2 regions of the Paracoccus sp. TD-10 genome follow, and region 1 is predicted to be linked to the other one. Evidence: riboswitches for the same ligand, from Rfam matches in the RefSeq annotation. Region 1 holds a riboswitch; the other holds the start of a gene.
The links. A riboswitch is a leader RNA that binds a small molecule or an ion and turns the genes downstream of it on or off. The one in region 1 is predicted to bind thiamine pyrophosphate.
Positions count from the first base shown of each region.

Region 1 (7,461 bases):
TAGGCGCCCATCATGATGAATTCGCCATGCGCCATGTTGATGACCCGCATCACCCCGAAGGTGATCGCCAGCCCGATGGCGGCCAGGAAACAGATCGAGGCAAGAGACAGCGCATCCAGCCCCAGATCGATTCCCTTCATCGCCGCCAGCCGCCATTCCGCGCCCCTTTGCGCGGCGCGGGCGGCGTCGGTCACGGCCGCATCCGGTTCGGCATAGACATCGAAGAAGCGGGTGCCTGCCAGCGCCGCCTCGGTCTCGGCCTCGGTGGCGGCGGGCGGGACGGTTCCCGCCCTCTCCAGCGCCTCATAGGCGCGGTCGCGGGCCTTCGGGTCGGACAGCTCGGCGACGGCAATGCCGCCCACCTTGCCATCGACGATATGCGCGGCCAGCGCATTGCGCTGGTCGGCGGCGGTCAGGCGCGGCTGGATCAGCCCCTGCGCGGTCAGCAGGGCGACGGCGGCCTCGCGCGGGAAATCGTCGGAGCCCAGGCGCAATTCGCGGGCGATATTGGCGCCCTGCGGCTCCTCGGCCGCGGCCACGCGCCAGGTCGCCAGCAAAGGGTTCAGCGCGGCGCGGAAATCAAGGCTCACGTCGCCCGCCATGTCCTGGATGGCTGCCACCCGCGCGGCGGGGTCGGCGTCGAAGCGGATGGTCAGCAGCTTTTCGATCCGGGCGCGGCGGGCGGCCAGCGCGGGGTCCGGCTCGGGTGCGGCGGCGCGCAGGGCGGCCAGATGCGCGGCGGTGCCGTCGCGGGCGATGCTGGCCAGCGCGGCGGCGCGGCGGGCCGGGTCGGGGCTGGCAATCTCGCCCGCGACCAGCGCCGATTCGATCACGCCGCGCACCCCGGCATTGGGGCGCAGCATCTTCGGCTTCGCGCCCGTGACGGCCTGCCCCGTCACCGCGTCCGTGGCTCCGTCGCCCGTGACGATCACCAGCCGCCCGTCGGCCAGGCCAAGCGCGCGGTCCACCCAGGCCGATAGCAGCGCCAGCCCCTCGGGTCCGGTGGCGGCGATCCGGGCCACCACCGGCTCGACCGTGCGGCGCGAGGGGTGCTGGATCTGGTCCAGGTTGTCGGCGACGACCGTTTCCAGCGCCGGATTGGCGGCGGCGGGCAAGGCCAGGAACAGGCTCAGCAGCAGGGCGATCAGGCGGCAGGTCATGGGCATTCCCGTCTGGAGGCGCAAGAGGGCGGCAGCACCGCCCCCAAAGGCCGGTCAGTAGTTCGACTGGACCTGCACGCAGCTGTTGGTCTGCGTGTTGAACATGCCGCATTGCTTGCCCGGCCAGTCGGCATCCAGCACGGCGGATTCGGGCAGGTAGTCGGTCCAGGCGTCGCCGGGCACCGGATCGGTCTGGCTGACGATGTCGAACTGGCCGTCGGCGCGGATCTCGCCGATCAGCACCGGCTTGGTCAGGTGGTGGTTGGGCAGGACCGTCGCGGTGCCGCCGGTCAGGTTCGGCACCTCGATGCCGACGATGGCGTCAAGCACCGGATCGACATCGGTGGTGCCGGCCTTTTCGACCGCCGCGACCCAGGCGCTGAAGCCGATCATCGTCGCCTCCATCGGGTCGTTGGTCACGCGCTTGTCGTCGCCGATGAACTTGTGCCATTCCTCGATGAAGGCGGCGTTTTCCGGCGTGTCGGCGGATTGGAAATAGTTCCAGGCGGCCAGATGCCCGACCAGGTTCGCGGTATCCAGGCCGGAAAGCTCTTCCTCGCCGACCGAGAAGGCGATGACCGGAATGTCCTCGGCCGAGACGCCTGCCGCCGCCAGCTCCTTGTAGAAGCCGACATTGGCATCGCCGTTGATGGTCGAGACGACGCCGACCTTCTTGCCGTCCGCACCAAGCGCCACCACGTCCGCGACGATCTTGGACCAGTCCGAATGCCCGAAAGGGGTATAGTTGACGAAGATGTCTGCCGCGGCGACGCCCTTGTCCTTCAGATAGGCGTCAAGGATGTTGTTCGTGGTACGCGGATAGACGTAATCGGTGCCCAGGAGCGCCCATTTCTCGACGCCCAGTTCCTCCATCATGTAATCGACCGCCGGGATCGCCTGCTGGTTCGGGGCGGCGCCGGTATAGATGACGTTCTTCGAGCTTTCCTCGCCCTCGTATTGCACGGGATAGAACATCAGCCCGTTGAGTTCCTCCAGCACCGGCAGCACGGATTTGCGGGAAACCGAGGTCCAGGCGCCGAAGATCACGTCCACATCGCTGACGGTCAGCAGTTCGCGCGCCTTTTCGGCGAACAGCGGCCAGTCCGAGGCCGGATCGACCACCACGGCCTCCAGCGGGCGGCCCAGCAGCCCGCCCCTGGCGTTCTGGCGCTCGACCATCATCAGGACGGTGTCCTTCAGCGTGGTTTCCGAAATCGCCATCGTGCCCGAAAGCGAATGCAGCACGCCGATCTTGATCGGCTCGCCTTCCTGCGCCTGCGCGATGCCCGCAAGCCCGGTCGAAATGGCCAGAGCGGCGGCTGCGCCGATGATCCTGTTCATCCCTGTATCCCTTCCCTCTATCCTTCCAGTGGTTCAGGGGCACTAGAGGGCATCGGCCGCGCGCCACCAATCCTCATGCCGCGCCGTCGCGTCGGCCGGCATGGTCTGACGGATTTTCAGCCGGTTTTTCCGGGAACGGCCCATGAAACAGGCAGATCCTCGACCCCGGTGCCGGGCCGGGGTTCCGGGCCTGCCGCCCCATGCTGCGGGCCCGTCGGCTGTTTCGGGAGAAAATCTGCGCCGCCGCATCGCCAACTCGACTTGCGGCCGGCAGGTCGATATGATTGCGCTAACAGAGATGTTTGTGGAGAGCCTGCATGGATAATCGCGCCGATCTGGCCTTGGTCGCGCATGACGGCAAGAAGGACGACCTGATCGCCTGGGTCGAGAACCGGATCGACCGGCTTCGTCCCCTGTCGCTGATCGCTACCGGTACCACCGGGGCGCGGATCCATGCCGCGACCGGGCTCGAAGTGGGCCGACTGCTCAGCGGACCGCTGGGCGGCGACGCGCAGCTTGGGGCGATGATCTCCGAAGGGCGGCTGAAGAACCTGATCTTCTTCATCGATCCGCTGTCGGCCCTGCCCCATGACGTTGACGTGAAGTCGCTGCTGCGGCTGGCGATCCTCTACGACGTGCGTCTTGCCGTGAACAGCAAAAGCGCGGATGCCGTCCTGGCGGCGCTTGCAGCGGAATAGCCGCTGATCCGATCCCGGGCGCGGCGTTTCCGCCGGGCGATCTCTGCCGCCCGACGGGGTGCGGTGCCACGGGCTCGGGAAGCGGTCCAAGCGACCAGTTTCCTCGACGGGGGCCGCCGCCGGCGGCCCTCCCCCTCCATCATCCTGCCCAAGGGCAGGTCAGACCCCCTCGCGCACGGGCATGTAGAGGTCGCCCCCCTCGCGGTATTTCTGTGCCATGGCGGCCATGCCCTCCTTTTGCGCCTCGGCGCGGATGTCGTGGGAAATCCGCATCGAGCAGAATTTCGGCCCGCACATCGAGCAGAAATGCGCGAGCTTGTGCGCCTCCTTCGGCATGGTCTCGTCGTGGAAGGCCCGCGCCGTCTCGGGGTCGAGCGAGAGGTGGAACTGGTCTTCCCAGCGGAACTCGAACCGGGCGCGCGACAGGGCGTCGTCGCGGATCTTCGCCGCCGGATGGCCCTTGGCCAGGTCGGCGGCATGGGCGGCGATCTTGTAGGTGATGACGCCGGTCTTCACGTCATCGCGGTCGGGCAGGCCCAGATGTTCCTTGGGCGTGACATAGCACAGCATCGCCGTGCCGAACCAGCCGATCATCGCCGCGCCGATGCCGCTGGTGATGTGGTCGTAACCCGGCGCGATGTCGGTGGTCAGCGGCCCGAGGGTGTAGAACGGCGCCTCGCCGCAGATCTCCAGCTGCTTGTCCATGTTCTCCTTGATCTTGTGCATGGGCACATGGCCTGGGCCCTCGATGATCACCTGGCAATCTCTGGCCCAGGCGATCTTCGTCAGCTCGCCCAGGGTTTCCAGTTCGGCGAATTGCGCCGCATCGTTGGCATCGGCGATGGAGCCGGGCCGCAGCCCGTCGCCAAGGCTGAAGCTGACGTCATAGGCGCGCATGATGTCGCAGATCTCCTCGAAATGCTCGTAGAGGAAGCTTTCGCGGTGATGATGCAGGCACCATTTCGCCATGATCGAGCCGCCGCGCGACACGATCCCGGTGACGCGGTCCACCGTCAGCGGGATGTGGCGCAGCCGCACCCCGGCATGGATGGTGAAATAATCGACGCCCTGTTCGGCCTGCTCGATCAGCGTGTCGCGAAAGACTTCCCATGTCAGGTCTTCGGCCACGCCGCCGACCTTTTCCAGCGCCTGATAGATCGGCACGGTGCCGATGGGCACGGGCGAATTGCGGATGATCCATTCGCGGATGTTGTGGATGTTGCGGCCCGTGGACAGGTCCATCACCGTGTCCGCGCCCCAGCGCGTCGCCCAGACCATCTTGTCCACCTCCTCGGCCATGGACGAGGTGACGGCGGAATTGCCGATATTGGCGTTGATCTTGACCAGGAAATTGCGGCCGATGATCATCGGCTCGGCCTCGGGGTGGTTGATATTGGCCGGGATGACCGCCCGCCCGCGCGCCACCTCGTCGCGCACGAACTCGGGCGTGACGAAATCGGGGATCGCGGCGCCGAAATCCTGCCCGTCGCGGGCCAGCGCCTCTTTCGCGGCCTTGCGGCCCAGGTTTTCGCGGATGGCGACGAACTCCATTTCCGGCGTGACGATGCCCGCGCGGGCATAGGCCAGCTGGGTGACGGCGCTCCCGTCCCGCGCCCGCAAGGGCCGGTGCCGGACGGGAAATTCCGGCGTCAGCCGGTCGCCGGCGACGAAGCCGTTATCCTCGGGCTTCACATGCCGGCCCTGATAGGCCTCGACATCGCCACGCGCCGCGATCCAACCGTCCCGCAGGCGCGGCAGGCCCCGTTCGATGGCGATCTCGGCGGCGGGATCGGTATAGGGCCCCGAGGAATCATAGACCGTCACCGGCGGTTCCGCGGCACTTGGATGCAAGGCGATCTCGCGCATGGGCACGCGAATGTCGGGATGAAGCACGCCGGGCTTGAACACCTTGGTCGAGGCGGGCAGCGGTCCGGTCGTGACCGTCAGGGTTTCTTTGGATGTCATGTCGAGGCTCCTCGCGTCGCAGCATTGGAGACCCAGCACTGACGGGAAGGAAAAGGATGCCCCATTGGTCGCAACGACCGGCAAGGCATCCGCACCGTCCCTACGCCAGCATGAACTGGATCAGGTTCATAGGGTCCCTGCGCTGCCTCGCGGCCCAGCAGTATCTCAGCCCCTTGTCGGGACACCCCTGGTGAGATGCGCAGCATGCGAAGCGGGGCCGGGGATGTCAATAACCAGAGCGGGCGTTTCCTTTACGCGCCGCCGCGCCCGCGGGCGGGCCGCGCCGGCAACGGCCTCGCCCCGCCGGTCCCGGCGGCGAATTTCGCCGGCGATCACGGCCTGATGCCTTTGGGGCAGCGGGCCAGGGCGGGCCAGGCGGCAGGGTCCGGGAAGCCGGCGCCTCGCCACGCTCCCGGCGACCGGGCGCACCGGTTGAAGGCCGTCGCAGCCGCGGCATTCGCCCTGCGGGGGCGTGCTGAAACGGGCGGCGCTTCCGACCGCTCGATCTGCTCGGAACGCCGCGGCCCGCTGCATGTCGTTGCTGTCCGGGCAACGCGATGTTCCAGTTCGCGGGCTGGTCGATCCTTCACGAAGATTTCATAGTCCGACAAAAACCGCCACAACAGAGAGGAAATCCCATGCGGGAAACCCCTGCCTTCAGCCCTGGAACCTGGGCGTTGCACGGCCTGGTGCTTATCATCGTCTGCATCGCCGAGGCGATCGGCGTCCTGAGGCTGCCCATCGGCATCGCTGCCATCATCCTGCTGCCGATGCTTTATGCCTTTGCCATGGGCATCGTGCTGAATCCGAACATCACCCGCGCGACGAGGCGGTTGCTGACGCCCGGCGTGCAGAAATTCGCCGGCGGCATGATCACCATCGCGATCACCCCCTTCGTCGCCAAGTTCGGCACGACGGTCGGCCCCCAGATCCAGGCCATCATCGACGCCGGCCCCGCCCTGATCCTGCAAGAGATCGGCAACCTCGGCACCATCGCCATCGCCTTTCCCGTCGCCGTCTTCCTGCTGCGGATGGGACGCGAGACCATTGGCGCGGTCTATTCCATCGACCGAGAGCCGAACCTGGCCCTGATCGCCGAGAAATACGGCCTCGACAGTCCCGAAGGCGCGGGCGTCATGGGCGTCTATGCCACCGGCACGCTCATCGGCACCTTCGTCTTCGCCATCATGCCGCCCTTGATCCATGCGCTTGGCCTTTTCGACGTCCGCGCCCTGGCCATGTCCTGCGGCGTCGGGTCGGGATCCATGCTGGCGGCCTGCACGGGCGCCCTCGTCAATGTCGTTCCCGAGCAGAAGGATCTGATCCTTGGCCTGGCGGGTGCCTCGAACGTGCTGACCTATGCCACCGGGCTTTATGTCGGCATGTTCGTCGCCCTGCCGCTGACCGAATGGCTGTTCCGCAAGGCCCGGCCCGAGCTTTACAACCAGGGATGAGATCATGAGCAAGACCGCTGACAACCTGCCCCTGGGCAATGAGGAACTGGACGAGCGCCGGATTCGCATCGGCGAAACCGCGATCCTGCTGCTGATCGCCTGCGTCATCGGCACGATCTCGAACTATGTCTCGACCGGCATCGGCGCGCTCGAAGCCCTGCCGGGGATGGGCTTCCTGTATCTCTGCTCGGTCGTCGGGCTGATGCTGGCCCGGTTCGTGCCGTTTTACCTGCCGGCCGTCGCCTGGGTGTCGCTGATCGCCATCGTCGCCACGATCCCCGGCGTTCCCGGTTCGGGCTGGGTGGTGCAACAGGCCGACAAGATCAACTTCCTGTCGCTGGCCACGCCGGCCCTGGCCTATGGCGGTCTTGCGCTGTCGGCCAAGGAGTTCGACATCGCCAGGCGCTCGGGCTGGAAGATCGTCATCGTCGCCATCTGCGTCATGCTGGGCACCTATCTGGGCTCGGTGGTGATCGCCGACCTGGCGCTGAGGTTCTTCTGATGCGCGACCTGCCGGCACAGGTGGTGGCCGATGCGATCGATTGGCGCAGGCAGTTGCACCGCAATCCCGAACTGGGGTTCCAGGAACACGAGACCGCCGGCTTCATCGCCGGGCAGCTTGCCGGTTTCGGCTATGAGGTCCGGCGCGGCATCGGCCGGACCGGGGTGGTCGGCAGCCTGACCAAAGGCAATGGCAACCGCGCCATCGGCATTCGCGCCGATATCGACGCCCTGCCGATCACCGAGACCAGCGGCGCCGAATGGGCCTCGGGCAATCCCGGCCGGGCGCATGCCTGCGGCCATGACGGCCATACGGCGGTGGCGCTGGCCGCCGCCCGCCTA
Region 1 is NZ_CP182418.1:272,090-279,550, forward strand. Features, by position in the region: gene urtB (urea ABC transporter permease subunit UrtB) at 1-1,166, opposite strand, end outside; gene urtA (urea ABC transporter substrate-binding protein) at 1,215-2,501, opposite strand; gene ACNKFW_RS01385 (methylglyoxal synthase) at 2,819-3,199, shown strand; gene thiC (phosphomethylpyrimidine synthase ThiC) at 3,359-5,164, opposite strand; TPP riboswitch at 5,244-5,363, opposite strand; gene ACNKFW_RS01395 (DUF3100 domain-containing protein) at 5,803-6,618, shown strand; gene ACNKFW_RS01400 (hypothetical protein) at 6,623-7,120, shown strand; gene ACNKFW_RS01405 (M20 aminoacylase family protein) at 7,120-7,461, shown strand, end outside.

Region 2 (7,461 bases), on a different replicon from region 1:
GATCGCCGACCAGGGCAAGGTGGTGGACCGGCTCGGCGCCTTCCACCTGCCGGTCGAGGTGATTCCCTTTGGCTGGCAGGCGACCAGGACGCTGATCCAGCGCGCGCTGGACCGGCTGGAACTGACCCAGCGGCCGATCCTGCTGCGCAAGCGCGGCGACCAGCCGCTGCTGACCGACGAGGGCAACCTGGTGTTGGACCTGGCGCTGGAATCGATCCCCGATGCCGAGGCGCTGGCGGCGGAACTGTCCTCGATTGCCGGGATGGTTGAACACGGGCTGTTCCTGAATATCTGCGACCTGGCGATCATCGGCTGCCCGGACGGCTCGGTGGTGGAATTGCGGCGCGAGGACATGGCATGAAATTCGACTACGACCTTTTTGTCATCGGCGGCGGTTCGGGCGGGGTGCGCGCGGCGCGGATCGCGGCCAGCGAATACGGCGCCCGCGTCGGCCTGGCCGAGGAAAGCCGCATGGGCGGCACCTGTGTCATCCGCGGCTGCGTGCCCAAGAAGCTGATGATCTTCGCCTCGCAGGCCGGGGCGGCGGCGGCCGAATCGCGCGGCTATGGCTGGCAGGGCGCGGATCAGGGCCGCTTCGACTGGGCCGAGTTCCACGGCAAGCTGCTGCGCGAACTCGACCGGCTGGAGGGCGCCTATACCTCGGGGCTGGCGAATGCCGGGGTCGAGATCCACATGCAGCGCGCCCGGCTGCACGACGCGCATACGGTCGAACTGGCCGACGGCCAGCGCCTGAGCGCCAAGCATATCCTGATCGCGGTCGGCGGCCGGCCGCAGCGCCCCGACATTCCCGGCAAGGAACTGGGGCTGATCTCGGACGACCTGTTCACGCTCGACAGGCTGCCGGGCCGGGTGCTGGTGGTGGGCGGCGGCTTCATCGCCTGCGAATTCGCCACCATCCTGCAAGGGCTGGGCAGCGCCACCGTGCTGGCCTATCGCGGCGATGCGGTGCTGCGCGGCTTCGACGGCGAGATGCGCCGCCACGCCACCGAGCAGCTGCGCGCCATCGGCGTCGATGTGCGGCTGAACACCAACCCGGCGCGGCTGGACCGCGAGGGGGCGGGCGTCCGCGCAAGCTTCGAGGACGGCGAGAGCGAGATCTTCGACGCGGTGATGTTCGCCACCGGCCGCGCGCCCTATACCAAGGGCCTGGGGCTGGAAGACGCCGGCGTCAGGCTGGGCCGCAGGGGCGAGATCGCGGTGGACGAGTGGTCGCAAAGCTCGGTGCCCTCGGTCTTTGCCGTGGGCGACGTGACCGACCGGGTGAACCTGACCCCGGTCGCGATCCGCGAAGGCCACAGCTTTGCCGACACCATCTTCGGCGCCCGGCCGCGCAAGGTCGACCACCGGCTGGTGGCCAGCGCCGTCTATACCCGCCCGCATGAGGTGGCGACCATCGGCCTGACCGAGGAAGAGGCCGAGGCCTGCGGTCCCGCCGACATCTATGTCGCCAGCTTCCGGCCCATGCGCTCGCTTTTCGCGGGCTCGGATGCGCGGGCGGTGATGAAGCTGGTGGTGGACGGCGAGACCGACAAGGTGCTGGGCTGCCACATCTTCGGCCCCGAGGCCGGCGAGATGATCCAGATGGTCGCGGTGTCGATGGGCATGGGCGCGACCAAGGCCGATTTCGACGCCGCCATCGCCGTGCATCCGACCCTGGCCGAGGAGCTTGTGACCATGCGCAAGCCCTCGCGCCGCGTGGGCGCGGCAAAAATGGACAAACCCGCGGCATCGGCTTGATTTTCCGGCCGAAGGCACCAGTTTCAACCAGACAGACATCAAGCGAGGCACGAGAGGTATGGCAGGACAAGGCCCCTGGGGCGGCGGCGGAGATGACGGCAAGGGCGGCAGGCAGCCGCCGCAAGGGGGCGGCCAGCCCCCGTGGGGCAGTCCGGGCGGCGGCAGGGACGACCGGCCGCAGGGTCCGCGCCGCGGCGACCAGATCCCCGAGATCGAGGAACTGGTGCGCAAGGGCCAGGACCGGCTGCGCGTGCTGATGGGCGGCAAGGGCGGTGGCGGTGGCAACCGCGGCGGCGGCCCGCGCCGGCCGCAGGGCCCGCAATTCCAGATGAGCCGCGGCACCTGGGGCATCGCCGCCTTGGCCGTGCTGGCGGTCTGGGCCTTTTCCAGCTTCTACACCGTCAAGCCCGAGGAACGCGCGGTCGAGCTGCTGTTCGGCAAGCCCGTGGGCACCGGCGAGCCGGGCCTGAACTTCGCGCCCTGGCCCGTCGTCACCGCCGAGGTGGTGCAGGTCTCGGGCGAGCGGACCACGGAAATCGGCACCGGCCGCGCCGGGCCGATGGATTCGGGGCTGATGCTGACCCGCGACCAGAACATCGTGGACATGGCCTATCAGGTGGTCTGGAACATCTCGGACCCCGAGAAATTCCTGTTCAACCTGGCCGATCCCGACGACACCATCCGCGCCGTCTCGGAATCCGCCATGCGCGACATCGTGGCGCGTTCGGAACTGGCGCCGATCCTGAACCGCGACCGCGGCGCCATCGCCGACGACCTGAAGCTGGCGGTGCAGAACACGCTGAACGACTACGAGGCCGGGATCAACGTGCTGCGCGTCAACCTGGACCGCGCCGACCCGCCGCGCGAGGTGATCGACAGCTTCCGCGAGGTGCAGGCCGCCCAGCAGGAACGCGACCGGCTGGAGAAAGAGGCCGACGCCTATGCCAACCGCGTGCTGGCCAGCGCCCGAGGCGAGGCCGCCGCCGTGATCGAACGCGCCGAGGCCTATCGCGCCGAGGCGGTGAACAACGCCGAGGGCGAGGCGGCGCGCTTCAATTCGGTCTATGACGAATATGTCAAGGCGCCGGAGGTCACGCGCCGCCGGATGTATCTGGAAACCATGGAAAAGGTTCTGGGCGGGGTGAACAAGGTCATCCTGGACGGCGAGGCCGGGCAGGGCGTGGTGCCCTATCTGCCGCTGGATCAGCTGCGCAGCGGGGCCTCGGGCTCCGGCAACACCAATACCGGCGGGGGGAACCAGTGATGAACCGTGCAATCTCGCTTCTGGCGCTGCCCTTCCTGGTCGTGGTCGCGGTCCTGGTGATCTCGGCGCTCTATATCGTCGACGTGCGCGAAAAGGCCCTTGTCCTGCGCTTCGGCGAGGTGGTCGAGGTGCGCGAGGAACCGGGCCTGGGCATCAAGGTGCCCTTCCTGGACAACGTGGTGAAATACGATGCCCGCATCCTCGGTCTGCCGACCCCGCCGATGGAGGTCACGCCGCTGGACGACCGCCGCCTGGTGGTCGATGCCTTCGCGCGCTGGCAGATCACCGACGTGGTGCAGTTCCGCCGCGCCGTGGGCGCCGGCGGCATCGAATTCGCGCAGCGCCGGCTGGAGCCGATCGTGACCAACGCGATCCGGCAGGTGCTGGGCTCGGTACCCTCGACCACGGTGCTGTCGGACGACCGCACGCCGCTGATGAACCGCATCCGCGACCTGGCGCGTGACGACGCCCGCGACCTGGGCATCCGGGTCATCGACGTGCGCCTGACCCGGACCGACCTGCCCGAGCAGAACCTGACCGCGACCTATGCCCGGATGCGGGCCGAACGCGAGCGCGAGGCCGCCGACGAGATCGCCCGCGGTGGCGAGGCCGCGCAGCGCGTCCGCGCCGCTGCCGACCGCACCGTGGTCGAGCTGACCTCCGAGGCGCGCAAGCGTGCCGAGGTGGTGCGCGGCGAGGCCGATGCCCGCCGCAACGCCATCTATGCCGAGGCTTTCGGCCGCGATCCCGAGTTCTTTGCCTTCACCCGCTCGATGACCTCCTATGAGCGGGCGCTGAAGGGCGAGAACAGCTCGCTGGTGATCCAGCCGCAGGGCGAGTTCTTCGACTACCTGCGCAATGACGGCGCGGACCGGGCCAATCCGGTGCCGGTGCCCCGGCCGGCCTCCACCCCTGCCGCATCGGACGAGACCGAGACCCAGGGCGCGCTGGCACCGGGCGAGGCGGTCGCCCCGACCGAGACCAATCGCGAGGGCGAACCGCTGGGCGCCGGCGCCGGCGTGACGCTGACGCCGCTGCCGGAATCGCTGGCCAGCCCGCCGCAGGAAGAGCCGGTGGTGCCGCCGGCCTCGGCCGACTGATCCGCGTAACGAACGGCACAAAAGGAAAGGCGGGACGCATCCACGTCCCGCCTTTTTCATGTCCCGCCTTTCATTCAGGCGCCGGTCACTCCAGCCCGATGAGCTTGCTGTCCTGGCGCTGTTCCTCTTCGGAAAGTTCGCGCTGCCATTCCCGCCAGATCGAGACCAGCAGCGCCATCAGCACCGGGCCGACGAACAGCCCGACGATGCCCATGGTCTTGACCCCGCCGATCAGGCCGAAAAACGTGGGCAGGAACGGCAGCTTGACCGGGCCGCCGACCAGGACCGGGCGGATGGTCTTGTCCACCACGAACAGCTCGCAGGTGCCCCAGATGAACAGCGCCGCCCCCTCGACGGGCGAGCCGCTGGCCACCAGATAGGCCGAGACCAGGGTGAAGGACAGCGGCGCCCCGCCGGGGATCAGCGCCATGAAGCCGGTGATGACCCCGAAGGTCACCGGCGAGGGCACGCCGGCCAGCCAATAGGCGACGCCCAGGATCACCCCCTCGCCGATGGCGATCAGCGTCATGCCGGTCACGGTCGAGCTGATGGTGGCCGGCACGACGCGGGACAGCCGGCTCCAGCGGTCGGGCAGGATGCGGCGGCCGACCTGGTCGATCTGCGCCACGATCTTGTCGCCGTCGCGATACAGCACGAACAGCGTGATCAGCATGAACAGCAGGGTCAGCGCCAGGTGAAAGGCCAGCGTTCCCGCCGTCACCGCGCCGCGATAGATCGCGCCGATATTCGAGCCGCTGACCAGCTGCACGATCTCGCTGATGCCGCCGGGTCGGCCGATATAGGTCTGCCAGTTCTCGTCCAGCCAGTCGCCGACCTGCGGCAGTTCGACCATCCAGCCCGGCGTCGGCGCGCCCGAGCTGTTGATCAGGATGGCCCAGTTGATCCAGTCGCGCAGTTCGCGGAAGGCATAGATCAGTGCCATGGCGATGGGGATCAGCAGGAAGCAGACCAACACCAGCACCAGCAGCGTCGCCGCGCCGGTGCGGCCCAGGTTCAGCTGATGGGCCGCGCGTTCGCGCAGGGGCCAGCTGGCCAGCGCGATCACCATGGCCGCCAGCACCGGCACCAGGAAGCCGTGGAAGAAATAGATCGAGGCCGCCACGATGGCCAGCAGCAGCCAGCGCGCGGCCGAGATATTGGTCAGCAGGGGAGGCCGGTGCAGCCGCAGCCCGACCTGTTTCGGGCTCTGCCGCGGTGCGGCGGGATCGTTCAGCTCTGTCGCGGTCGTGGGTTTCGGCATTTCGCCTGTCGTCATGGTCCCGATCCTGGCAGGGGACGGGGTAGTGCCCGCCCTGCCGTAACGAGATAACATCTGGCCCCCGGCTGCAAGCTGGAATGCCGCCTCGGGCCCGGCCAGCCACGCATTTCGCGGCTCACGATTCTGTGGGCGGAACGATGCCCGCCGCGCCCTGCGGGAGGTGACAGCCGCCGCCCTCCGCGCTAGTCTGGCGCCACCAAGGGGAGCCCCGGCAAGGGGCTGAGAAACCGCTGGCCTTACGCAACCTGGCGACGGGCGGCGCGGTGACCCTTCGAACCTGACCCGGATCATGCCGGCGGAGGAATGGGAATGATCGACCTGCCTTTTGCCGGCCTTAACCGCAAGGCCGCCCGCAGCGACGGCCTTGCCCCAGCCATGAGGGCATGATGACCGAAAGCTTCTTCGAAACCCTGCGCCGGGAATGTGCGACGGAATGGTCCGCCGCCGTCGGCCACCGCTTCGTGCGCGAACTGTGCGACGGCAGCATCGCGGATGCGGTGATGGCGCGCTACCTGGTGCAGGACCACCGTTTCCTCGACGCCTTCCTGACGCTTCTGGGCGCGGCCATCGCCTCGGCCGACCGCTTCGAATCGCGGCTGCGCTTCGGGCGCTTCGCCGGCATGGTCTCGGGCGAGGAGAACGACTATTTCCTGCGCGCCTTCGCCGCGCTCGGCGTGGGCGAGGCGGACCGTGCCGCCATTCCCGACAGCGCGCCCATGGCGGGATTCCAGGCGCTGATGCGCGAGGCGGCGGCGACGCGTGCCTATCCCGCCGTGCTGGCGGTGCTGAACGTGGCCGAGGGGCTTTATCTCGACTGGGCCATGCGCGCGCCCAAGCCGCTGCCCGAGAATTTCGTCCACGCCGATTGGATCACGCTGCATGACAACCCGTTCTTTCGCGATTTCGTGGGCTTCCTGCGGGATGAGTTCGACCGCGCCGGACCCGAGGCCGCAGAGCAGGCGCGGGATTTCTTCCGCCGCGCGGTCACGCTGGAACTGGCATTTTTCGACGATGCCTATGCAGTTTAGCCGTCAGTCCTCGATGATTTCGATGTCGGGCGGGCTGCCGGGCGGCCCGCTTGCGCGATAGTCCAGCACGATGCGCGCAAGTCCGGCCGGGGCCAGCCGCTCGGATGTGTGGCGCATCTCGTCAAGGCTCCACCAGCGAAATTCGCGGATGGTGCCGGCCTCGGGGGCGTCCTGGACCGCCGGGGTGAAAGCGGCGGTCTCGATCAGGAAATAATCCTCGGCTTGCCGCCAGCGCCGCTGGTGCAGCGTCATCGCCACGCGGCGGCGCCAGACCAGCGGGCCCAGGGCGGGCAGGGCGAACCCCAGTTCCTCGGCCAGTTCGCGGCGCAGGGTCTGTTCCGGCGTCTCGCCCGGTTCCGCGCCGCCGCCGGGGGTGATCCACCAGTCGCCGCCACCGTAATCGACCCGCATCAGCAACACCCGGTCCTGCGGGGTCAGCAGGATGGCGCGCATGGCCTGTCTGTCGATGGTCCGCATCGTCCTTGCCATGAAAAAAAGGCCCCGGCGGCGCGGTCGCGCTCCGGGGCCTGGGTTGGTCAGGAAAGGGGGTTATTCGTCGTCATTGTCCGGCACGTCGGCGATGTCGTCCAGCGACATGTCGCCGTCATCGTCATCGTCCAGCAGATCGTCGTCCAGATCGCCGGTATCGGCGTCATCGTCCAGATCCTCGTCATCGGCCAGATCTGTCTGGTCCGTGTCACGCGAAGCGGTCTTTTCCGAGATCAGCGAGCGCGAGCGGCCGTTGGTCAGGCTTTCCACGGTAAATTCCGCGCCGCAGGCCGGGCAGGTCATCGGATCGTTCATCAGGTCGTAAAAGCGCGTCGCGCAATGGGGGCAAAGGCGTTTCGTGCCCCATTCCTCTTTGGGCATGGTGTTCTCTTTCTGCCGCGTTCAGCTAAATCCGCTGTCCCCTGCCACAGCCGGGGCAGGCTGTCAAAGCCTTTTCCCCCTTGCGGGCGGCCGGTGGTGCGGGGGAAAGATGGGCAGAGGCACGGCCCTTCGCAAGATGGGGGAACGGATGGACAGGATTCT
Region 2 is NZ_CP182419.1:436,597-444,057, forward strand. Features, by position in the region: gene rpiA (ribose-5-phosphate isomerase RpiA) at 1-361, shown strand, start outside; gene gorA (glutathione-disulfide reductase) at 358-1,758, shown strand; gene hflK (FtsH protease activity modulator HflK) at 1,817-3,022, shown strand; gene hflC (protease modulator HflC) at 3,022-4,122, shown strand; gene ACNKFW_RS13135 (AI-2E family transporter) at 4,208-5,398, opposite strand; TPP riboswitch at 5,591-5,722, shown strand; gene ACNKFW_RS13140 (TenA family protein) at 5,788-6,429, shown strand; gene ACNKFW_RS13145 (NUDIX hydrolase) at 6,433-6,906, opposite strand; gene ACNKFW_RS13150 (TIGR02300 family protein) at 6,979-7,299, opposite strand; gene ACNKFW_RS13155 (M48 family metallopeptidase) at 7,448-7,461, shown strand, end outside.
Region 2: linked by a shared signal. The riboswitch ahead of ACNKFW_RS13140 (TenA family protein) and the one ahead of thiC (phosphomethylpyrimidine synthase ThiC) in region 1 are both predicted to bind thiamine pyrophosphate.